Regions from separate parts of the Paenibacillus sp. FSL R5-0623 genome, predicted to be linked through region 2. Evidence: riboswitches for the same ligand, from Rfam matches in the RefSeq annotation. Region 2 holds a riboswitch; the other holds the start of a gene.
The links. Region 2 has a riboswitch for glycine ahead of gcvT (glycine cleavage system aminomethyltransferase GcvT). Riboswitches for the same ligand answer to the same signal wherever they lie in the genome.
Positions count from the first base shown of each region.

Region 1: linked by a shared signal. The riboswitch ahead of sdaAB (L-serine ammonia-lyase, iron-sulfur-dependent subunit beta) and the one ahead of gcvT (glycine cleavage system aminomethyltransferase GcvT) in region 2 are both predicted to bind glycine.

Region 1 covers NZ_CP150233.1:507,763-520,409, reverse strand. Annotated here, with positions in the region: gene MKY92_RS02470 (alpha-glycosidase) at 1-280, shown strand, start outside; gene sdaAA (L-serine ammonia-lyase, iron-sulfur-dependent, subunit alpha) at 453-1,430, opposite strand; gene sdaAB (L-serine ammonia-lyase, iron-sulfur-dependent subunit beta) at 1,420-2,109, opposite strand; glycine riboswitch at 2,361-2,484, opposite strand; gene MKY92_RS02455 (phosphotransferase) at 2,833-3,849, opposite strand; gene pstB (phosphate ABC transporter ATP-binding protein PstB) at 4,044-4,799, opposite strand; gene pstA (phosphate ABC transporter permease PstA) at 4,812-5,699, opposite strand; gene pstC (phosphate ABC transporter permease subunit PstC) at 5,702-6,610, opposite strand; gene MKY92_RS02435 (phosphate ABC transporter substrate-binding protein PstS family protein) at 6,753-7,679, opposite strand; gene MKY92_RS02430 (arsenic transporter) at 8,250-9,542, opposite strand; gene MKY92_RS02425 (methyl-accepting chemotaxis protein) at 9,730-11,817, opposite strand; gene MKY92_RS02420 (EAL domain-containing protein) at 11,990-12,647, opposite strand, start outside.
Region 2 covers NZ_CP150233.1:5,216,353-5,228,999, reverse strand. Annotated here, with positions in the region: gene ptsP (phosphoenolpyruvate--protein phosphotransferase) at 1-1,555, shown strand, start outside; gene gcvPB (aminomethyl-transferring glycine dehydrogenase subunit GcvPB) at 1,792-3,231, opposite strand; gene gcvPA (aminomethyl-transferring glycine dehydrogenase subunit GcvPA) at 3,366-4,721, opposite strand; gene gcvT (glycine cleavage system aminomethyltransferase GcvT) at 4,718-5,854, opposite strand; glycine riboswitch at 6,175-6,297, opposite strand; gene gcvH (glycine cleavage system protein GcvH) at 6,642-7,034, shown strand; gene MKY92_RS22935 (PTS mannitol transporter subunit IICB) at 7,454-8,908, shown strand; gene MKY92_RS22930 (BglG family transcription antiterminator) at 8,947-11,049, shown strand; gene MKY92_RS22925 (PTS sugar transporter subunit IIA) at 11,046-11,480, shown strand; gene MKY92_RS22920 (mannitol-1-phosphate 5-dehydrogenase) at 11,477-12,622, shown strand.

The DNA of each region.
Region 1 (12,647 bases), 2.3 Mb from region 2:
TGCTCATCCTGCCCTGCGTGCAGAAGGCACCGTTCGTTTCTTACAGGCTCGTCCCGATGGCAGCCAACTGGTATTTGAGCGGCAAAATGAGGAGGAACGCATTCTGGTTCTGTTCAATCGATCAGAAGAGACGGCTATTGTTGAGCTGGAGGCCGGTGACGAAGAATGGACCGAGTTATTCGGCGGAAACCATCGTACCGCCAAGGAAGATGACGTACTCGCCATTGAACTGCCCGCGTATGGATATGCCGTATTAAGTACGGCTGTGAGCCAGGACTAGAGTTATAATACACATACATCTGAGCCACATCTAAGTAGCCTACCTTCGCTTATCTGGCAGCATAAAACAAGCGTCCTGCATAACCCGGATTCGGGTTCGCGGACGCTTGTTTTTGTATTCGCCGTTATACTTAAAATGTCACTGATTTATATATCGGTGGTCCCGGTTCAGCTTAAACCTGATTATCCTTGTCCACTCGAGCATTGTCCGCCCCACTTGTAGTTGTGTCAGAATCCGCTGGCTTCAACTCCTGCTCAGGCTCGGCACGCTTTGCCTTTGGTTTAGCCAGCTTCTGCATCATTTTGCGGCCGGTTGGCGTTTGGGCCAGTCCACCTTGGGCTGTCTCCCGATGGCGGCTCGGCATCGCACTGCCTACTTCCAGCATGACGTCGATGACTTCATCTGACGGAATAGCGCTACGCACTCCGGCCAGGGCCATGTCAGCCGCAGCCAGCGCCGTAACCGCGCCCAGGCCGTTACGAACGATGCATGGAATTTCAACAAGGCCTGCCACCGGATCGCAGATAAGGCCCAGTGTATTTTTTAACGCCAAACCAACGGCATGAACGACCTGTTCCGGTGTACCTCCACGCAGTTCAACCATGGCTCCCGCAGCCATGCCGATAGCGGAACCCACTTCCGCCTGACAGCCACCTTCGGCACCGGAGATAAATGAATTGTTGGCGATAACATAACCAATCGCTCCCGCACAGAACAACCCGTTCACCAAATGTTCGTCCGTCCAGCCAAATCGCTCCTGTGAACTGATAAACACACCGGGGATAATACCGCAGGAACCGGCTGTTGGTGTTGCTACGATCCGGCCCATGGAGGCATTCACTTCAGATACGCACAGGGCATACGCCATGGCAAGTGCAGAAGCATCTCCTGAACAAGTCTCACCCTGGCGAATGTACTCGGCCATTTTTTTACCGTCTCCACCCGTTAACCCACTGCGTGATGTTGTATCTTCCGTTAACCCTTTGCGTACCGCTTCCTTCATCACCTGATAATATTCAGACATCTGCTTCACAACATCCGCTTCCGGTGTATTGGTCTCCTGAACTTGCTCCTCAATCATTAGCTGAGCAATGGTTTTGGATTCCGCTGTACAGATCGTATTCAGTTCGTGCAAATGTTTAAATCGCATCCGAATCAACTCCTCTCTTCAAATCAATGACACGAATGTCCAATACATGGTCCAGCCCCCTTAGACGCTTGAGCATATCAGGATTAGGCACACCATCCATTTCCATCGCGGTAAGTGCTTCGCCATCACGGGCTTTCCGATCCACCTGCATATACCCGATGTTAACCCCGGATGAACTGATCGTGGACGTCACTGACGCGAGTACGCCCGCTTTATCCGCATGTCGCAGAACAAGTGTTGGAAACTCACCACTAATCTGAACACGAAAATCATTCATCGAATGCACCGATACGCTTCCACCACCAATGGATGCACCGATTAAGGAGCAGGCACGTTCTCCATGCCACAACTCAATTTTGACCGTATTTGGATGAGGAGCAGGCAGGCCACTTGTATAAAACTCAACCTCCATGCCCGCTTCCTCTGCGTATTGCTCTGCATCCGGGATACGCGGATCGTCTGTGACATAATCCAGCAGACCGCCGATCAGTGCCAGATCTGTTCCGTGCCCCTGATACGTATCAGCAAATGAACCGTACAGGGTCAGCCGGGCACGATCTGGCGTACATCCCAGCCACTGACGAGCAATTCTTCCTAACCTTGCCGCACCAGCTGTATGTGAACTTGAAGGCCCTGTCATCGACGGACCAATAATTGAGAAAACATCTTTAAATCGCACCTGCAACCCTCCAATTGTGTTCGTCATTTCCATCCAGATCCCATGCCATAATGTTCCTTTATTACTGAATGATGACACCAAAAAAGGACAGGAGAAGGCCTTAGGCCCTCTCTCTGTCCTCGATACCTGAGAGTTTCACGATCAGTAGTGTCTCACGACAAGGTGCATTGCCTGTGATTACAGACAAGTTCACTGGTCTGACTGATCATATACCCCTTGGGTGGCGCAATTCGCGCACTCTCCAGAGTTGCGTCCAACGATGGTACATTTACCTGAGAGATTAACGACTGCGCCGGGTGCGCAGCAGCTTGCTCCTTCGGTGCCTGAACACTAGCCATTTGCTCGGCTAACCCAGGTCTCTCCCGCTCGTTATCATCCGCTATATGGAACCATTCTGAGCGTATGTCAGAACAGTAATGGAAATCGTTCATTTCTTCTTCATTAAGATTAATCGACCGGAAGATCAGTGTCAACAAACTTAACGATTTCTTTGGATGTATTTCCTTCATTTCCTATTGAACAGATGAAAACCAGAATATTTTGTCAGCTTTCATCACATTAATACGATAAAAGGATATTTTAAACATATTATTTCATTTTCCTTCAATCAAAGATGTGCTTACTACTATTTATGATATTGTCCACGAAACTGTTCGGGTATTCAGGCAACCATAATATTTGAACCACACTGTTCGTAGCCCTTCCGGATCTGCACACCCTAATTCACAGTTCGTAGAAGATGCTCTCGTTCTGTACATAAGGTCGGCAATACTTGCTGCATAGCTTCGGCATGCGATCTTTCATCCATTCGTGCCTCGACTCATTCGCCATCTGAAAGGCATAATAACCCAGTGTAAAGATCAACATGAACCCTTCCATTAACCGGATATCACGATCCGTCAGGGGTGCGATCTGTTGGGTATAACCGGATAAGAATATGTCACGTTCCTCCCGATTGAACATAAGTGCTGCCCCTCCGGCATCGAAAAGATAATAACCATAACCGTGTAGACAAAAATCAATCATGGACATCCCCTGATCCGTTATCAGCAGATTGTTGCGAGTAATATCCCCATGAATGATCCCCCATGTCCCTGCGTGCTGCGGGTATGTTTCTAACTGCTCATTAATGTTCTCAAACGTCTCACGAAGCAGATCGAAGTCTTCCGTTGTAAAAATCCCCAGTCGGACGCCTTCCTCTAGCTGCCCGAGCATGACCAAGTTCTCATGGCTATTGCCATATGCCGGCCGTACCTTTGTTCGATCTGTCTGATTCTGCTCACGCCCATATTGATGGAGCATCTGCAGTTGTGCCCCAAGATCATAGATCTGATCTGTTGTCAGGCGTTCTCCCTGCTGGATGTCTCTTCCCTCAATCCACTCCAGTACTGTACAACAAATCTCTTTCCCTGCCTCACTTGTCCATACCGTGACCCATTCACCGGATGCATTGCGTACCGGATGTTGCACGCGTAATGCTGTCGTTGCGTTTAATTCGTAGAGTAGGTTCATCTCCGCTTCAAGTGCAGGAAGCGTATGTTGAATCCCTGACATACTTGCATATGCGGCTTGATGGATACGCAGCAGATACTTCTGCCCGCTCTCTTCATCCACGACATGGTGCGTCAGATTCTCGTTGTGACGAATATAGGAAACGACAGGTTTCTCAATAGTGTAGTTCTGTATAATCTGAGCTGCCATATGGTCGTAAGACATCTGATCTGTAGCGATGATCAACATCTCCTTCAAAGTAATGTAAACGCTCTCCTATTACTAAATATCGTAGCATGGTTGCTTTATATACAGCAAATTCTTCCAAAATGAAATTAAAAAAGCACAACCCCCGAACAACCGTCCAGGCATTGTGCTTTCTTTTGTCTTTATTATTTCTTAATCTCTCTGTCTATTACTCTATGTTACACTCCATGATCCAATTAACCGAAACGACCCATAATGTATTCTTGCGTCAGACGATTGTCCGGGTTCGTGAAAATGTGCTCTGTATCCCCGTGCTCAACCATGCTTCCCAGATAGAAATAAGCCGTGTAATCCGAGATGCGTGCCGCCTGCTGCATGTTATGGGTAACAATAACAATCCGCAGCTCCTTCTTGAGCTCCGTAATCAACTCTTCAACTTTACCCGTAGATACCGGGTCAAGTGCAGATGCCGGCTCATCGAGCAGCAGAATCTGTGGTTCAACAGACAGAGCGCGAGCGATACATAGGCGCTGCTGTTGTCCGCCAGAGAGAGACAGCGCTGACTCATGCAGTCTGTCTTTCACTTCATCCCAGAGCGCAGCACGGCGCAAGCTTTTTTCCACAATCTCATCCAGTGCCTTCTTACTCTTCGTACCGCGGTAGCGGGGGCCAAACGCGATATTGTTGTAGATGGACTTATGAAAAGGGTTCGGCTTCTGCCACACCATGCCAATCTTCTGGCGAAGCTTGATTACATCGGTTCCAGGCTCATTCAGATCGTTCCCGTCCATCCAGATATGTCCCTCTGTACGGGAACCGGCAATCTCGTCGTTCATCCGGTTGAGTGACCGGAGGAACGTGGATTTACCGCAACCAGACGGTCCAATAAGAGCCGTTACGCTTGCTTCAGGAAACGTCAGGCTAATCTGCTTGACCGCCTGGAAATGTCCATAATATATGCTTAACTGTTCCGTACCAAAAGGTATGGCCATGTTGGTTCCTCCTTATTTCGAAGCTGTCATGCGGCGGAATACAACCCGACCGATCCAGCGTGCACTTAGATTGAACGCCAGCACGAGAATGACAAGCACGGCGGATGCCCCTGCTGCCACCTCTTTGGAATCTGGCCCAATGCCTTCACTATTCACTTTCCAGATATGGACAGCAAGTGTCTCTGCCGGACGGAAAGGATTAAGCGGTGATCTTGGACTCGTCGGATTCCAATCTGTAAAGTCCAATGGTGGACTACTCATACCTGCGGTGAACATCAGCGCGGCTGCTTCACCGAAGATCCGGCCCGATGCCAGGATCGTACCCGTAATCAAGCTCGGCAATGCCACAGGTAGCAGAATGGAAGTGATGATCTTCCACTTGGACAGTCCAAGCGCCAGACCTGCTTCCTTTTGTTCCTTCGGAACGGCCCGGAAGGCCTGCTCCGTTGTCCGTACCATCAGTGGCAAGTTAAAGATCGCCAGAGCCAAGGCACCCGAGATCAGGGAGAAACCAAGACCAAATTGATTTACTAGCAGCAAGAGACCAAACAAACCGATAACGATGGAAGGGAATGATGACAATACTTCAACGACCAGACGAATAAAGCTGGTAATCTTGCCTGGTTTGGCGTATTCCGCCATGTAAATCCCGCCACCCCATCCGAGTGGAATGGTAACAATCAAGGTCAGAACAAGCAAGAATATGGAGTTGAAGAGCTGTGGACCAATCCCGCCGCCACCCTTAAGCAACTGAGGTGCGCTTGTCAGGAAGTTCCAGCTAATATGTCCAATGCCTCTATACATGATGAAGCCAAGCAGACCGAGCAATAGGATAACAATGAACAGGGCCAGTACAACGATAACGGATGTTGCAATTTTATCTACCGTCTTTGCCTTCATTTTCATACCCGGTTTCTCCTTTCAAGCAGGCGAACCAGAATGACGAAGACAAATGTCATCACCAACAGGACAAGCGCCATACTCCACAGTGCATTGTTATGAACAGAACCCATCGTGGTGTTACCCATGCTGAGTGTAATTACACTTGTTAATGTTGAAGCTGATTCGAGCAAGGATGTTGGAACATGCGGTGCATTACCGATAACCATCTGCACAGCAAGTGCCTCACCAAAAGCACGGGCCATACCCAAAACGACACCTGTCAACAAAGCTGGCAAAGTCGTTGGGATAATGACACGGTAGATGGTTTGCCAGCGAGTGGCACCCAGTGCGTAGGAGGATTCACGCAATCCTTTTGGCAACGCGGACAATGCATCTGCCATAATACTTGTGACCGTAGGAAGAATCATTACGGCGAGAACAAGACATCCGGCTGCAATCCCGACGCCTGTTCCACCAAAGATACTGCGAAGCAAAGGTACGATGACACTCAGACCGATAAATCCGTACACAACGGACGGAATTCCGGACAGAAGCTCAATCGCAGGCTGCAAGATCTTTTTCCCTTTACCCGGAACAATCTCTGTCATGAAGAGCGCTGCACACAGGCCAAGCGGACTTGCGATCAGTGCTGCAAGCAAGGTTGTAATGAAAGAACCTGTAATGAACGGCAATGCCCCGTAGAACGCAGGTTCTCCGGTCGGATTCCACGTTTTTCCACCAAGGAATTCGCTGATGCTTATTCCATTTTGGAAAAATGTGGATAGTCCCTTGGACGCTACAAAATAAACAATGGAAAACATGACAACGATCAGGAAAACGACACAAATCGACGTATAGATCCGTCCCGTCCACTCTTCCCAATAATGTTTCTCTTTTAAGGGCCGGCGCGGTTTCAACTTGTTATTCATTACCGTTCCCCCTTCGGTCTGTTCCATAACAACCATCCTTCTATAGTAGAATTAATGCAAAATATGGGATTATTTTAGAGCAAACCGCGTAAAGAGGCGGGACCTAAGTCCGCCTCTTTCGCTGTATGCGCAAGTTCAAAGATTACTCAACCACATTACCTGCTGCATCGCGTTTTACTTTCATACCTGACATTGGAATGTATCCCAGTTCTGTCACGTCGTTTTGTTGAATTTCGTCACTCAAGATGTAGTCCAGGAATGCTTTTGTTGCTGCATCTGGCTCACCTTTTGTGTACATGTGCTCGTAAGCCCATACTGGATAAGTTCCTGCTTCTACGTTCTCAACTGTTGCTTCTACACCTTCGTATTTCAACACTTGCAAGCTGTCATCCAAGTAAGACAAGGCAAGGTAACCAATAGCGCCTGGCGTTTCAGATACCAATTTTTTTACGTTACCAGAAGAATCTTCTTGAATCGAACCTTGGATATCACCCATTTTCGCACCCAATGCATACTTCTCGAAAGTTGCACGAGTACCGGAACTGCTCGGACGGTTTACAATAACAATTGCTTTATCCGCGCCGCCAACGTCTTTCCAGTTCTTTACTTTACCGGAGAAGATGTCGACCAGTTGTTGCTTCGTCAAATCTTCTACACCTGCATCTTTGTTGCTAACTGGCGCCATAGCTACTACTGCTACTTGATGGTCAACCAATTCTTTTACTTTGGCTTCGTCCTCCAGTTTCTCTTCTGCAAATACATCAGAGTTACCGATTGTAGCTTGTCCGTCAGATACTTGTGTCAAACCAGTACCACTACCGCCACCTTGAACTTGAACCGTTACGTTCTTATATTCATCAACTGCCATAAATTTCTGTCCAGCTTGTTCTACCAGAGGTAGCAATGCTGTCGATCCGACTGCCAGAATGTTACCGCTAAGCTCAGTAGCAGCTTCTCCTGATCCATTGCTTGCGGCACCCTCTGTACCAGCGTCATTTTTCGATCCGCATGCTGCGAGAACCAGTACGAACGTTAAGGTCATCAAAATAAACGGCAACTTTTTAAACATGTTTTGTTTTCCTCCCCCAATGTAGTGATGGCGTTTTGTGAATTTGTTTGTTCACCATCAACTCTTTACTCATTGTAGTTTCAGTATGTCATCTTAAAATCAGTGTTTTGTAAACGCAATGTTAAAAATATCGGCTGTATATTGAAAATCATTTGAGACAAATTGCGCTGAAGTGGGCGCTTCGGGAACGGACGTTGTTTCAATCGCTGTTATCCCCGGATCTATATGATTTACTATTCCCAAGGAATACATCCGGGGATAAAGGCGAACGCTTCGCTTTTCCACAATCGTTCCGTTCCCTTCGCTGTGTCAGCGCTCGTTGGATCTCAGGCATTTCAATCTCCTGCCTGGGAAGTAGGCAAAGAAGGCCAGCCCTACAATGGGCTGCCCTTATGTAAATTCTTTGTTGATTCTTTGATAGAGCAAGAAAATCTGTTTCTTCTATAGAAGGGTACAAAAGCAGGAAATAAAAAAACTGTCTCGCTGCCAGTGCGTAGCACCAGCTGTGAGAGCAGCCTTTTACATTGCAAAAGATTATCTTATTCATACTCAATGTAAAATCTAATTTTGCTAACCCAGAATCCATAACCACAATGCCAACCCGGCCAGGGTAATTAACAATGTAGGGATCGTCAGGATGATGCCTGCTTTGAAATAATACCCCCATGTGATCTTCACACCTTTACGGGATAACACATGCAGCCACAGCAATGTGGCAAGTGATCCAATCGGGGTCATTTTGGGACCCAGGTCAGAACCAATGACATTGGCATAGATCAATGCTTCTTGAATGATACCTTCGGTATGTGCGCCCTGGATGGCTAGCAGGTTAATCAACACGGTCGGCAGGTTGTTCATCACCGATGATAATACAGCAGCGATAATGCCCATCCCGAGCGAAGCTGCCAGCAAACCATGCTCTGCTATGGCATCCAGCCAGCGGCTCAGATGATTCGTTAACCCTGCATTACGCAGTCCATATACGACGATATACATGCCCACGGAGAACACCACAATCGACCATGGCGCTTCCTTAATTACCCGTTTCAGATCAACAGCCTCGCTCTTGCGTGCCAATAAAGCGAACAGCAACGCAACGGAGCCAACGATAACCGACACGGGAATCGGCAGAAACTCACTGGATGCATAGGCAACCAATAACAGCCCAAGCATGAACCAGGCGATTCGGAACATCCGTGGATCACGTATCGCTTCCTTCGGCTCACGTGCCGCGGAGATGTCGTAGCGAAGGGGGATGCTTTTGCGATAGAACAAAAACAACATCCCCGTACTCGCTACGATGGAGAACAGATTGGGTACAACCATGCGCACCGCATACTCCACAAAGGTAATACCAAAGAAATCGGCCGATACAATGTTAACCAGATTGCTGACGACCAGCGGTAACGATGTGGTATCGGCGATAAATCCACTTGCCATCACAAAAGCCAGCACCATGCGCTCATCAAACTTCAATGCACGCACCATTGCCAGCACAATTGGCGTCAGAATGAGCGCGGCACCGTCATTCGCGAACAGAGCAGACACCGCGGCTCCCAACAGAATGGAGTAGAAGAACAGTCTGCGACCGTCTCCTCCAGCCAGCCTTGCCATATGAAGGGCAGCCCATTCGAAGAAACCCGTCTCGTCGAGAATAAGAGAAATCATAATAATGCCGACAAAAGCCAGCGTTGCATTCCATACAATGGATGCTACATCCGAGGCATCATTTAAGCTGACAACCCCACACAGCAGAGCAAGCAATGCCCCGCCAGAAGCAGTCCAACCGATACCCAATCCACGAGGTTGCCAGATCACCAAGGTGATCGTCACTACAAAAATCAGTATTGCTACGTATACCATAGAGCCTCCTGCTGTATCCTGTATCAATATATTATTTCGTTAATTCGATCTTGTTTTGTAAGATTACACCGCTATACGCGCAGGATAACCAGACGATATATTTATACAGGGCAACAGGAACATTGTCTATCTTTATTTTCTTCTATTATAAAAGATGTGGTGAATTATGGCGTTCCAATGTTAGATTTTATTCTTTGCCCTTATCCTTCGGTGTGTCCTCTACCATCTTGAACATGCCAAGCAGTCCTTGTAATTGTTCCGCCATGCTGTTCAGATGTGCCGACGATGATGCTATCTCTTCTACCGATGCCAGTTGTTCTTGCGAAGATGCAGACACAGATTCTGTATTTGCAGCCGATTCCTGGGTTACACTCGAAATATCACTCATCGCCTTGGCAACGTGGGATGCACCACTCTCCAGTTGCTTCGTTGTTGCGGACAAGTCATCCAATGTATGAACAGCATCTTCCACCGCCTCCCGAATCTGGGCAAAGGATTGTCCTGATGTATTCACAGCCTGAATTCCTTCTCCCACCCGAGTCTGTGCTGCATTCATGGCGATCAGAGCGGCATCCATGTCCTGACGGATATTATGAACCACCTCACCGATCTGCGCTGCCGAACTTCCGGATTCTTCTGCCAGTTTGCGTACCTCACCGGCAACAACTGCAAACCCACGACCCGCATCCCCCGCTCTTGCCGCTTCAATAGAAGCATTTAATGCGAGCAAGTTGGTTTGTTTGGAGATGGATGCAATGACATCAACCATGCTACCAATCTCAACGGAACGGGCATTCAGAGATTGAACCACCGTCCCCAGCTGCTCCACTGTTTCCTGGATACTGTTCATCTGCTCAACAGCCTGTCCTGCTGCCTCATTACCAGAAGATGCTGCTCCGGACGTATTCCGCATATTCGCCGTAATTGATTGCACACGCTCCGACATCATTCGAACATCTTCTGCCATTCGGCTCATCTGTCCAGATCCGTCTTTCACGCTGTTTACCTGCTGCTCTGCACCTTCAGCCAGTTCCTGAATGGCCTGTGTTGAATGTTCAATCGCTTTGGTGGTTTGTTCTGCACTGGCAGACAACTCTTGAGAAGAAGCAGATACCTGCTCTGTCGTTTCCTGTACGCCCAGAATCATCATCCGCAGGTTATCGACCATTCGTTCAAAATACTTCGCCAGTTCTCCAACTTCATCTTTACGCCCTGTTTCCATTTTCACGGTCAAGTCACCTTTACTTACGGCTCTGGCAGATTCCTGCAGTCGTTTAATTGGACGCAGCATGGAGCGTGTAAACCAGATAATAAAGAGGAGCGTAAGGAACGTAGCCGCCAGAATAACAATAAATGTGGCCATACGAATATCCTTACTCGCATTGGTTATTTCACTCTTAAACATCGTGCCGGCAATTTTCCAGCCTGTTGCTTCATTTGTTGAGAAAATCATCATCTTCGGCTGATCGTTGTACACGTAATCGAATTGACCTTCTGGACCTTCATACATCTCATCCAGCAAGCCGCTCGTTTCCGGTGTACCTGCATCTGCTATAGGGGAAACGACATAGTTTTTGTTTGCATCCATAATAATGACGTAGCCTTCTTTACCCACCTTAATGGATGCTTGTTCTTGCAGATCTGTTAGATCCATAGACAAACCGACAACACCGGATTGGTCTTTTAATGTTTTGGAGATAAATACAACGGCAACGCCATCGGTATTAACAGACACCGCTGATACAACGGCTGTACCTGGCTTTTCCATCGCTAATTTGTACCACTCCCGCTCCCTAGGATCATATGCATCTCCCCGCGTACTGCTTGCTTTTGCTTTACCTCGAACCATGACTCCGTCCGTTGTTCCAACAAAAATGTTCATGGCATCGGGATGCAAACCCAGATATTGCTCCAGCTTCACCTGAAGCTCGGGACTATCGTTCTCTCCTTTGACCAGGCTCGGATCAAGGGCATCCGCGAAATAGTTAATATCATGAATCTTGTAATTCACTTGACTTTCTACAATGGTATTGGCAGTGCTCACACTTTGCATGGCACTATCCACTAATTGTCCTTGTACGCCATCTTCAGCCATCGTTAGTGTGATCAAGCCGATTGCCAAGCTTGGCAGGAGCAGTACGGCCAGGAAGGAGACCAATAGTTTGTTCCTGATATTCCAGACAAAACCTTTCTTTTTCTTCTTTTTATTTTGATTATGTTTTGGTTTGGCAGGTTTTGCTGCTTTCATTGGTTTATTATCCTGAGTTTCACTCATGTCTTTCTCCCCCTCTAAATGTAAAAAGCCCTCTTTCTTTGTATGTATGGATCAATCTAAAAGGCTTATCTTATATATCGGTTAAATGAGGGTATTTATTTGAGAGAAAAATGTGCAGACACGCCAAACAAGCCACCTCTGATCAGAAGCGACTTGTACAAGGTACAGGTTACTAATTATTCCATGAATTAGATGAAGTATTGGAGTATGGACCGCCTGGGGGTTGTGCCGAGGGTTTACCAAAATAGTAGCCCTGTGCAAGCTCAATACCTATGGAACGACAGAATTCAAACTCTTCCATCCGTTCGATCCCCTCGGCAAGGACTTGCCCACCAAATCGACTCGACATCTCAACAATGTGAAGAATTTTCTCTTGTTTGGTCGAATCCTGATCACAACGGTCAATAAGACTTCGATCTATTTTGACAAAATCCGGTTCTAACCGATTCATCAACTCTATTGTTGAATATCCGGCACCCACATCATCCAGTGCAACAGACATTCCACGGGAGCGATACACCTCAAATATTTGCTGCAAGATGGGCATATGCTGAATCTGCTCTGTTTCCACGACTTCAAACACAAAATCTTTAGGGTCCAGCGAAAGGCGTTCAATCGCTTCAAACGTATGTGTCAGACAATATTCGGGATTGTATATGGAGGAAGGCAGGAAATTTACGAAGCGTTTGACACCATGCGGCAGAAAAAGGGCACTGGTCTCAATAGCCGTAATACGCGCCAATCGATCCAGAAAAGAATGCAGCCCAGTCTCACGCGCAACTTCAAATAATTCATAGGAACTGAAGGATTTTCCATTCTCGGCAGGACGA
Region 2 (12,647 bases):
GCTTGAGGCGATCAAAGAGCGCACTTTACAAGAGCTTGGCGAGAAAAAAGCAGAGATTTTTGCTTCGCATTTGCTCATTCTGAATGACCCGGAACTAATTGATCCGGTTAAAGCTAGAATTGCGGATGACATGATCAATGCAGAATTTGCTTTGAACGAAACGGCATCGCAATTTATCTCCATGTTTGAGAACATGAAGAGTGCATACCTGCAGGAACGTGCAGCAGATATGCGTGACGTTACCAAACGTGTGCTAAATCACTTGCTTGGTATCGACTTCATGAGTCCGGCTGAGATCAATGAAGAAGTGATCGTGCTTGCGGAGGATCTAACACCTTCCGACACGGCTCAATTGAACCGCCAATTTGTTAAAGGTTTTGCAACCAACATTGGTGGACGTACTTCTCACTCGGCGATCATGGCGCGCTCACTTGAAATTCCAGCTGTTGTTGGAACCAAGGACATCTTGGCTCAAGCGAAACAAGGCGATATGATCATTGTTGACGGTCTGGATGGTCATGTACTGGTTAACCCTACTGATGAAGTTATTGCTGAATACCGTGCCAAACAGGAACAGTATGATGCACAACGTGCAGAGTGGAGAAAACTTCGTGATGAGCCAACGGTAACGGTGGACAACGTTCATGTTGAACTTGCAGCCAACATTGGTACACCAAATGATGTAACGGGTGTTCTGGAGAACGGTGGCGAGGCTGTAGGCCTGTACCGTACCGAGTTCTTGTATATGGGCAGAGACAAGCTCCCTTCCGAAGACATTCAGTATAATGCTTACAAAGCGGTACTGGAAAAAATGGAAGGTAAACCGGTTGTTGTTCGTACACTCGACATCGGTGGAGACAAAGAGCTTCCATACCTGGATCTGCCAAAAGAAATGAATCCATTCCTCGGCTTCCGCGCAGTTCGTCTGTGTCTGGACCGTCTGGATATCTTCCGGACACAATTGCGTGCATTGCTGCGTGCAAGCGTACATGGAAACCTGCGTGTCATGTTCCCGATGATCGCAACACTCGGTGAATTCCGTGAAGCAAAAGCTGTCTTGCTCGAAGAGAAAGAGAAGCTGGTTGCTGAAGGCATTGCTGTTTCTGACAGCATTCAACTCGGAATCATGGTCGAAATTCCTTCGACTGCAGTTCTGGCGGATCAGTTTGCCAAAGAAGTGGATTTCTTCAGTATCGGAACGAACGATCTGATTCAATACACGATGGCTGCTGACCGTATGAACGAACGAGTGGCTTATCTGTACCAACCTTACAACCCGGCCATTTTGCGTTTGGTTAAAATGGTTATCGATGCAGCGCATCGTGAAGGCAAATGGGTTGGCATGTGTGGTGAGATGGCAGGAGACGAAACAGCAATTCCATTGTTGCTCGGTCTTGGATTGGATGAGTTCAGCATGAGCGCAACCTCCATTCTGCCAGCTCGTAGTCAGATCACCAAGTTGTCCCGTGCGGATATGCAGGAACTGGCTGCTAAAGCTCTGGATATGCAAACGGCTGAACAAGTTGTTGAATTGGTTCAAAGCATTCAAGCGTAATTTTGCCGGGGTTTCCTCCGGATTTGAGGTTTTTTCTTTTTCCGATAATGAGCTGCATTGATGCAGCGATATTGCCGGTATCCGCGATTCATTGTGGATACCGGCTTTTTTTGTTGCGTAGATGTATAGGAAATAAAGGGGAGTACGAGGGAAAAGTCCTGTAATGTCTAACCAAAAAATGCTCTCACTGGTGTAGTTAACATCAGCAAGAGCATGGACAAGAAACTCACTTAGTTTTAACTGCAAGCGCAGTTCAGTACAGGTTTGCGGGCTGCGGTAGTCTCATCGAGTCGAGTAACCGGTGTGCCATAAGGTGCGTTCAGGACTAATTCAGGTGTCTCTTCCGCTTCTTTGGCAATCCGTATCATCGTATCAATGAACCCGTCCAGCGTTTCTTTACTTTCGGTTTCTGTCGGCTCGATCATGATGCATTCTTCGACGTTGAGCGGGAAGTACACCGTTGGTGGATGATATCCAAAATCAAGCAATCGTTTGGCAACATCCAGTGTACGCACACCATACTGCTTCAATCCCCGACCAGACATGACGAATTCATGTTTGCATACGCCCGGATACGGGATCTCGTAGTAAGGTGCGAGACGGGCCATCATATAGTTAGCATTGAGTACCGCGCATTCAGAGACACGGCGTAAACCTTCAGGTCCATAGGTGCGAATGTAGGCATAGGCACGTACCAGAATACCGAAGTTGCCGTAGTAGGCTTTCACTCGGCCAATGGATTGATCGCCTTCACGATCGAATGCATACATACCGTCATCCTTTTTGATCACCATGGGCTTAGGCAGGAACGGAATCAGACGGCTCTTCACCCCGACGGGTCCGGCGCCAGGTCCACCACCGCCATGAGGTGTACTCATCGTTTTGTGCAAGTTCAGATGCACCACGTCAAAGCCCATATCACCCGGACGGGTAATGCCCATAATGGCATTGGAGTTCGCGCCATCGTAATACAACAAGCCACCAGCCTGATGTACGATGGATGCAATCTCCTGAATGTCTTTCTCGAACAGACCAAGTGTATTCGGGTTGGTCAGCATCAATGCTGCCGTATCCGAACCGACTGCTGCACGGAGTGCGTCCAGATCGACCAGTCCGTCTGCGCGGGATGGAATCGTCACCGTTTCAAATCCTGCAACAGTAGCACTTGCCGGGTTGGTCCCGTGAGAAGAATCGGGCACGATGACTTTGGTACGTTGTTCACCACGCCCTTCGTGGTAGGCACGAATCATCATAAGTCCAGTCCATTCGCCATGGGCACCAGCGGCTGGTTGCAGGGTCACAGCGTCCATACCTGTCAGACCTGCAAGGTCGTTTTGCAATGTATATAACAGTTCAAGAGCACCTTGAATGCTGGATTCATGCTGGTACGGATGGATTTTGGCGAAACCGTTATAACGTGCAACATCCTCATTAATCTTTGGATTGTATTTCATCGTACAAGAGCCTAGTGGATAGAATCCGTTATCTACACCGAAGTTGCGACGGGATAGCGCAGTATAATGTCGAATAACATCTACCTCGAACACTTCCGGCAGTGCCGCTGCTTCCGAACGGAGCATTTCCCGGGGAATCAACGTATTGGCAGCCTGACGAGGAACGTCACATTCTGGCAAGGAATAAGCGACACGCCCCGGGCTGCTGAGTTCAAAAATCAATGATTGTTCCGGAGCAGGAGATAAGGTCTGTGCACTAAATGTTGTATCCGTCTCAGGTTGAACCGAAGTGGAGACAGAGGTACCTGTTTCCAATTGTCCCTGTACCGATGTTGTCGTTGTCGTCGTTTCCTGAGTCACAGCGATCCCTCCAATGCTCGTGCGAATTCGTCAATCTCTTCCTTACTGCGTCGTTCGGTAACAGCAATCAGCATATGTCCAGCAAGCTCTGGATAATCACGTCCAAGTTCGTAACCACCAATGAAGCCCGCATCCAGCAGTTTTAGTTGAAGGGCATCGATGTCAGTTCCTTCAGGCAGCTTAATCACAAATTCATTAAATGTTGGCGCCTTAAACGTCAGGCTAACACCGGAAATCGCAGTTAATGTATTTAGGGTGTAATGACTCTTTTGCAAATTCAGATCCGCGACATCGATCATACCCTGTTTCCCCATAATGGACATATAGACAGATGCGCTGAGTGCAAGCAAAGCCTGGTTGGAACAGATGTTGGATGTCGCCTTTTCGCGGCGGATATGCTGTTCACGTGCTTGCAATGTCAGTACAAAACCGCGCTTGCCGTTGCGATCGGTTGTTTGGCCTACGATTCGGCCAGGAATTCGGCGCATATGAGGCTGGGATACGGCGAAATATCCGCATGTTGGGCCGCCGAGTGAAGCGGCGATGCCGAGGGGCTGCGCATCACCTACAACGATGTCGGCACCCAGCTTGCCTGGGGCTTCCAGCAGACCCAGCGATAGCGGGTTGGCACTTACAACGAGCAGGCCCTTGTGCGCATGCACGAGGTCGGCAGCCTGCTTCACATTTTCCACAGCACCAAAGAAGTTCGGACTTTGGATCATGACAGCAGCGGTATCGTCCGATATGGCGGCTTGCAGGGCATCCCAATCAGTGACGCCATCCTTATAACCAATCTCGACAATCTCCAGACGGAGTCCGTGCGCATATGCCTGCAATACCTGACGGGCTTCCGGATGAACGGTACGGGATACAATGAGCTGTTTGCGACGAGTTGCTGCTGCGGCCAAATTACCCGCTTCCGCAAAGGCCGTTGCACCGTCATACATGCTGGCATTGGCTACAGCCATACCGGTTAATTCACAGATGTAGGACTGAAACTCGAAGATGGCCTGTAGTTCACCTTGGCTGATCTCAGGCTGATAAGGTGTGTAGGCAGTGTAGAACTCGGAACGGGAAATGACATGATTGATGACGGAAGGAACATGATGATCGTGTATACCTGCGCCGAGGAAGCTGGCGTGTGTTTCGAAATTGGCGTTGGCGCCAGCTTGTTTGGACATATGACGTGTCAGCGCATATTCATCAAGTTTGGAGGATACGGGCAGCTCGCCCTGATAACGAATCTCCTGCGGAATGTCCTGAAACAGATCCTCCAGCGTATCCACACCAATGGTTGCGAGCATGGCGCTCTGATCTTGCTCAGTCATGGGAATGTAACGGTGCTTGCTCATGCTTGATCAGCTCCTTGAGTAGGTGTCTTCGACGTACGTGTCCGTTTATGAAAAGGGGTCTTCACGACCTCGGCTTTTAATTTCTTGCCGCGGATCTCAATCTCAAGCGGGGTTCCCAGCGCAGCGTATTTGCTGTCGATGAGGGCAAGCCCCAGATTACGCTTCAATGTAGGTGATTGCGTACCTGTTGTCACTTCACCGATCTGTACGCCTTTGGCGTATATGGGATAGTGGGGGCGGGGAATACCGCGCTCCAACACTTCAATGCCGACCAGTTTGCGGGCAGGCCCGTCAGTTTTTTGCTGTAACAAGGCTTCGTGTCCGATAAAAGGTCCGGCATTCAGCTTCACAAACATGCCAACACCAGCTTCGAGCGGAGAGATGGTTGCCGACAATTCCTGTCCATACAGTGGTAGCCTTGCTTCAAAGCGCAGTGTATCCCGGGCACCAAGTCCGGTTGGTACGAGTCCGTGACCTTCACCCGCTTGCATTAACCCATTCCAGACCACAGCGGCCTGATCTGCAGGTACATATAGCTCAAAGCCATCTTCACCGGTATAACCGGTACGGGACAACAGTAATTTTACTCCACATACTTCGGCATCGGGCACAAAACGAAACGGTTCAATCGAGGATACATCCGTATCCGTAACTTTCCCGATAATGTCTACAGCCAGTGGACCTTGCAAGGCGAGTAGCGCCGTCTGCTCCGAATCGTTGGTCATGCTTACGCCGGGGATCAAGTGCTCTTGCAGCCATGCCCAATCCTTGTCGATGTTAGAGGCGTTAACCACAAGCATATAATGCTGATCTTCCAGTTTATACACGAGCAGATCATCCACCACACCGCCATCTGGATAACACATCAGGGTGTACTGGGCTTGACCGGGAACAAGTGTGGTCACATCATTAGTCATCATTTGTTGCAAAAAAACTTCGGCCTGCTCACCCTGTACTGTGAATTCGCCCATATGGGATACATCGAACAGTCCAGCGCGCTCGCGTACGGCTTCATGTTCTTTCTGGATTCCGCTAAATTGTACCGGAAGCTCCCAGCCTCCAAAATCAATGCACCGTACGCCTTCATATTGCTGATATAGTGGGAAGAGTGGTGTTCTATGCAAATCGGACATCAAATCACCTCATCATGGGCCGTCAGCCGGCCGGATATACAATCGTGGATCAATGAACCAGGGTATTTTTAAATTTCCAGCTAGATAATTTCATCACATAAGTATGGAAGCCAGCTATGGCAGCGCCGTTCTACATCCTGTTTTTCGTTTTTTGGGAAAAAGGAAAAGGACAGGCCAAAGAATCGGCATGCCAAGTAGCACGCTGTATTCTAAGGCTCTGTCCCTTGTACCTGAGAGTTACCCCGCTGCGGTTGTGCAGCAGGTTTCCCCTTGGGTGATCATAACGCCCGCACAGGGCGAATAGATGCTCTCCAGAGTTGCGTCCCGTAAAAGTCCTTTTGCCTGAGAGATTCACCTCCGCTTATCGGTGGTTTACTCCTTCGGCGTTACCTCATGTACCTCCCGAATCGGGTGTCACGGGTAATCTCTCCCTTTACATTCATCCGCGGGTATAACATAGTCCAACAAACACATTTACTCCTCTCATTAAAACGTGAATCCACTACCGATGTCAAGAACGATATCATAGATAATGATTAAAAAACCGAATATTTAATTTAATTTTGATGTTATTGTTCGTGTATTCTTAAAGACTACGCTTACTATTCTAATATTCACCAGTATATGAAGAAAGAGTGTAATCCGGTTACAGGATGTAGAGGTGTTCAGCAAATAAATTGTGAGGTATCTTGACATTTGATTCATAAATATCATACGCTATGTTCTGGGAAAAAGGTTAAGGTCAAAGAACGCATGTACTCATTAATGAAAAGCGAGGCGGATATCGATGAGCGAATTGAAAAGTGATTTCCTGTACAGTGAAGAGCACGAATGGGTGCAAACCGTAGGGGAGGATACTGTACGTATTGGCATTACCGAGTTCGCGCAGCATCAGCTGGGTGACATTGTGTTTGTGGAATTGCCTGACCTTGAAACCAATGTAAAAGCAGAAGACAGCATTGGAACGATCGAATCGGTCAAAACGGTTTCCGACTTGTTCTCTCCCGTCACAGGTTCAATTATTGCAGTGAATGATTCGTTGCAGGACTCCCCTGAACTTGTGAACAGCTCTCCTTACGAGGAAGGCTGGATGATTGAGATCCGTGTTGAGGGAGATCTGACAGCAGCATTGTCTACATTGATGAATGCAGACGCATATCGTAAACATACGGAAGAATAGCATCAACGAACTTGTACTTATTAACATATATTTTATAACCAAATGAAATGAGCTTCATATTGTTTCGACCTGTGTGAGCCGGATGCTTGCACAGGTTTTTTGTGCTTTCCAAGAATGGTTTTGAATGTGGATTGAAGCAGATTGTGGATGTAAATCACCTGATTGGACCAAGCTATAGGTTAGAAAATGATTCTGGAAATGACAAAAGTCATAGGCAAGAAAAGCCTTGTGTACCAATGGGTTCAGCCATTATGCATCAATTAAAACGATTACATAACCTAATGTTGTCATCATTGTTCATGACGAAAGTACGCTTTCATTTCATTGAACAGGAGAGCATTCTCGCTTAGGATTACAGCAGGGGAGAAATGATACCCCTTTCATAAATCATAATCACTTGATCCAAGGAGGATAATACAATGAGTAATTTGGACCAATCGTCCAATTCCAAAGGTGGGCTACGGGTTGGTGTTCAGCGTTTTGGCCGATTCCTGAGTGGTATGGTCATGCCGAATATGGGCGCATTCATCGCCTGGGGATTAATTACGGCTCTGTTCATTCCAACAGGCTGGTTCCCTAACGAGACGCTCGCACAGCTAGTTGATCCGATGATCAAATATTTGCTGCCACTGTTAATTGGTTACACCGGGGGTACGATGGTGCATGGTCAGCGTGGTGGTGTCGTGGGTGCCATTATGACCATCGGGGTCATCGTAGGTAGTGATATCCCAATGTTCCTAGGTGCCATGATTGCCGGACCACTGGCAGCATGGATTATCAAAAAGTTCGATAAATCCATTGAAGGTAAAATTAGAGCCGGATTTGAAATGCTGGTTAACAACTTCTCAGCCGGTATTATTGGCGGGATCTTGGGGATTTTTGCGCTACTGGGCATCGGGCCTGCTGTAGAAGCGATTAGCAAAGTATTATCTGCCGGGGTACAAGGCTTAATGAATCTGGGCTTGTTACCGCTGGTAAACCTAATCATTGAACCAGGTAAAGTATTGTTCCTGAACAATGCAATCAACCACGGGATTCTGACACCGATTGCAACAGATCAAGCAAGAGAATTAGGGCAATCCGTATTATACATGCTTGAATCGAACCCGGGTCCGGGACTTGGTATCTTGCTTGCTTACTGTTTCTTCGGACGCGGAATGGCCAAATCTTCTGCACCAGGTGCCGTTATCATTCATTTCTTCGGGGGAATTCATGAGATCTACTTCCCTTACATTCTGATGAGACCAATTCTGATTCTTGCCGCAATCGCGGGTGGCGTCGCAGGTACATTAACATTCATGCTTACCGGAGCAGGACTTGTTTCAGCACCATCACCGGGTAGTATTATCGCGTATTCCCTCTTAACACCAAAAGGTGGATACCTGCCGATGCTTGCAGGGGTGCTTGTAGCAGCCGTCGTTTCTTTCCTGGTTGCAGCAGTGTTACTGAAAACGGGTAAACAAAAGGACGAAGATCTGGAGTCCGCATCCAGTCGGATGAAAGACATGAAGAGTCAAGGAACCGTACCAAACGCTGGCATTACGGCTAATCATCGTGAAGCAGACAGAACCGCAGATATGGCTTCTTCTACCGTCAAAACAGACGTGAAGAAAATTGTCTTCTCCTGCGATGCAGGCATGGGTTCGAGTGCCATGGGTGCTTCCATTCTGCGCAAGAAGATGAAGGCAGAGGGGATTGACGTTATGGTGACCAATACGGCCATCAGTGATATCCCACCGGATGCAGATGTGGTAATTACACAACAAATATTAACCGATCGTGCCCGCTCCGTTGCGCCGAACGCAGAACATATATCCATCGACAACTTCCTAAAAAGCCCGGAATACGATGCGCTCGTTGAACGTCTGAAGTAATTGCACGCATTTGTTTTCCCTGAGCCGGAGGCTGAGATATGAGTATTACCAAAAGACAACGTGAAATCGTGGAGTTCCTGCTAGAGCATCCACATGAAGTAACTGCCGGCGAAATCGCCGTTGAAGTAAAGGTCAGTACCCGAACGGTTCACCGGGAGCTGCAAATGATTGAACAATGGCTTGAACCTTTGGGCATGAAGCTGGAAAAAAAATCAGGAACCGGCATCCGAATCGATGCCGGTTCCGATGATCTGGCTGTATTGCGCCAGCAACTAGAGGGTAAAGAATATGTAGAGTTTACGCCAGAAGAGCGTAAGCTCTTCATGCTTTGCATCCTGCTGGATGAACCGGAGCCTGTAAAGTTACTCGCCTTGGCTTCGGATCTGAAAGTGACCGTATCCACCGTAACCACTGATCTGGACGATCTGGAGTCACGAATTCGTCAGGCGGGACTAAAGCTGGTTCGCAGACGTGGATATGGCGTCAAGATTAACGGAAGTGAGACGATTCATCGCACAGCCATAGCTGCACTTGCTCTCGAATTTTTGGATGAGTCGGACCTATTCGGAAGACAGCCAGAACAGGGAGGCTCCATCGTAAACCAAAAACTGTTGGATATGATCGGACACGGTGATGTGCTTACGGTCGAAAATGCGTTATGGCAACCAGACATCGAATGGTTGGAGAACATCCCGGAACGCCAATACATGAAGTTGCTGATTCAATTATCCGTAGCGGTTGTACGTATTCGTAAAGGCTTTGGCATTGGCCGTATACCTCCCCTGGAGAACAAGGGAGATGAAGTCGCAGAGCAGGATGAGATGAAGGTTCCACCTTATATGGCTTCCCGCTTGTGTGGTGTGTTATCGACCCAGCTGGGGCTGACATTCTCCCAAGATGAGCAAGCTTATTTTCACAGACTATTAGTTGAGACAGAGCAGCGGATTCATTCTTCGCGGCTGTTGCCAATAGACGATTTGATTTTACTGGACAGGGTACATTCACTGATTGATCAGATGCAGGCGAGAACACATTATGCCTTTCATGAGGATCGGTTGCTTCGTGAAGGTCTGCTTGGTCATATGCAACCTGTAATGGAGCGAATTGAAGGGCAACAGATGATTCGTAATCCGCTACTACAGCAGATTCGCAAGGATTATGATTCACTCTTCGAAGAGGTCAAACAATCCGTGCATCAAGCTTGGCCAGGTACTAACGTTCCGGATGAGGAAATTGGTTTCCTGGTCATGCACTTTGGCGCTTCCATCGAGAGGTTACGTGCATTGAAACGGGAGATCAGGGCCATCATCGTGTGTACAAGCGGAATTGGATCATCACGCATGCTTTCCAGCCGATTATCCAAGGAGATTCCCGAGATTCGGATCATGGATAGCGTGTCCTGGTATGAAGCTGCCCGGATACCTACAGATCAATATGACCTGGTGTTATCCACTGTCGATCTGCCGATGGATGAGCATCAGTATTACAAAGTGAGTCCACTGCTTACGGCGGAAGAGAGCGAACGTCTGCGTCATTTTATCCGAACAACAACATTACAACAACAGCATAATAAGCCCCGTGAAATAGAGGTTCAGACGACAAGTCGTTACTCTGACCCTGATGGAATGGAAGCTATTTTAGTTGAAATCGTCCGAATTATTGGCAAGTTTCAGGTGTACCCGCTGGATAACCAAGATATCGGTTTCTATAAAACCGTATATGCGATGTGCAACGTACTCCATGGAACTGGTGTATTGAAGGAACCGGAGGAGATCGCAAAACGGTTGGAGGCACGTGAAGCAGTGGGGAGTCAGAAAATTCCCGGCACAAGACTTGCGCTGTTTCATACACGCAGTGAGGGAATTTACAGGCCGTCGATTAGCTTGTTTCAGCTCACGGAGCCACTCCTTCGTACGCCGGATGATCCGGCAGGAGTTACCCATATCCTCTTGATGCTGGGTCCCAGAGAATTATCCAAGGAAAGCCTGGAGGTTCTCAGTGAGATCAGCGCCCTGTTATTGCAGGAAGAAATGATTACATTGCTGGAAAAAGGAATCAGGGATGAACTCATTCATTACCTGTCCCAGGAACTCGTTGGATTTTATCGCAGTAAAACCGAAATTGGAGGTCAACCATTATGAGTATGTTAACAACAGATAAAGTCATCATGAATGCGACGGCTCAGGACAAATACGAAGCGATTCGTATGGCAGGGCAGATTCTGAAGGATGCGGGACATATTACCGCTGATTACATTGAGAAGATGATTGAACGAGAAGAGATTGTCTCGACCTATGTAGGAAACGGGTTGGCTATTCCGCATGGTACGAAGGAATCCAAAGCTTTCATTTTATCCACAGGTATCTCTGTCATTCAGTATCCACAGGGTGTTGATTTTGGCGAAGAAAAGGCTTATATGGTCATTGGTATCGCGGCTCAAGGCGGGGAACATATGGAGATCTTGACTAGCATTGCGGTGATCTGTGCTGAGGATGAGAACATGGAGGCCCTGCGTCTGGCGAAAACAGCCGAAGAAGTAATCGCTATTCTGGAAAGTGAAATGGAACTATGAAGGCTCTACACTTTGGCGCAGGTAACATTGGACGTGGGTTCATTGGATTGATTCTCTCCCGTGCAGGGTATGAAGTGATTTTCTCCGATGTGAATCAGACCTTGGTAACCGCTCTTCAGGAACGGGGACAGTACACGGTGGAACTGGCTAACGAGAGCAAGGATCAGGAGACCGTTACAGGCGTAAATGCAATCGATGGAACCCAGCTGGAGACGGTTGCCCAAACGGTTGTAGAAGCTGATCTGATTACAACCGCAGTGGGTGTGGGCGTGTTAAAACATATTGCACCAGGGATTGCGAAGGGACTTGAGAAAAGACTGAATTCCGGTCCTGCTCAAAACCCTCTTCACATTATTGCTTGCGAGAACGCCATTGGAGCCAGCACACAATTGAAAGAGCATGTATATGCTCTGCTTGATGAAAAAGTACGTTCCCTTGCAGATCAGTATGTTTATTTTCCAGATTCAGCCGTAGACCGGATCGTGCCTATTCAGCATCATGAAGATCCGTTGCATGTACAGGTTGAGCCTTTTTACGAGTGGGTAGTTGATCGTTCCCAGATGGCTCCTGCATTCAAACCGGTTGAGGGCATTCTATATGTCGATGATCTGGAACCGTATATTGAACGGAAGCTGTTCACTGTAAATACAGGGCACTGCGTTGCAGCATATATCGGTAATGTGCATGGGTATGACACGATTCAGCAGGCTATTGCCGACGAAAAGGTGAAATCGATTGTCTACGGTGCTTTGCAGGAAACTGGAAAAGTTCTGGTGAAGCGTTTTGCATTCAACCCGGAAGAACATGAGCAGTATATTGTCAAAATATTGGGACGATTCGTAAACCCGTATCTTACCGATGAGGTTACTCGTGTTGGTCGTTCCCCGCTGCGCAAGTTGTCTCCGAATGATCGTTTGGTTCGTCCGGCCCTTCAGGCATATGCGGATGGAACTGATACGACTTATCTGGCTATGGGTATGGCAGCAGCTTGCAAGTTCGATGTCTCCGATGATCCGGAAGCGGTTGAACTGCAGGACATGATCCGCCAGAAGGGGGTTTCGGCTGCACTGCATCATTATACGTCCATAGATGAGCATCATCCGGTGCTTCAACAGGCTGTTGCCCAGTATAACCAAATGTAAGAGCAGTGGTAGCGGGGCTAACAGT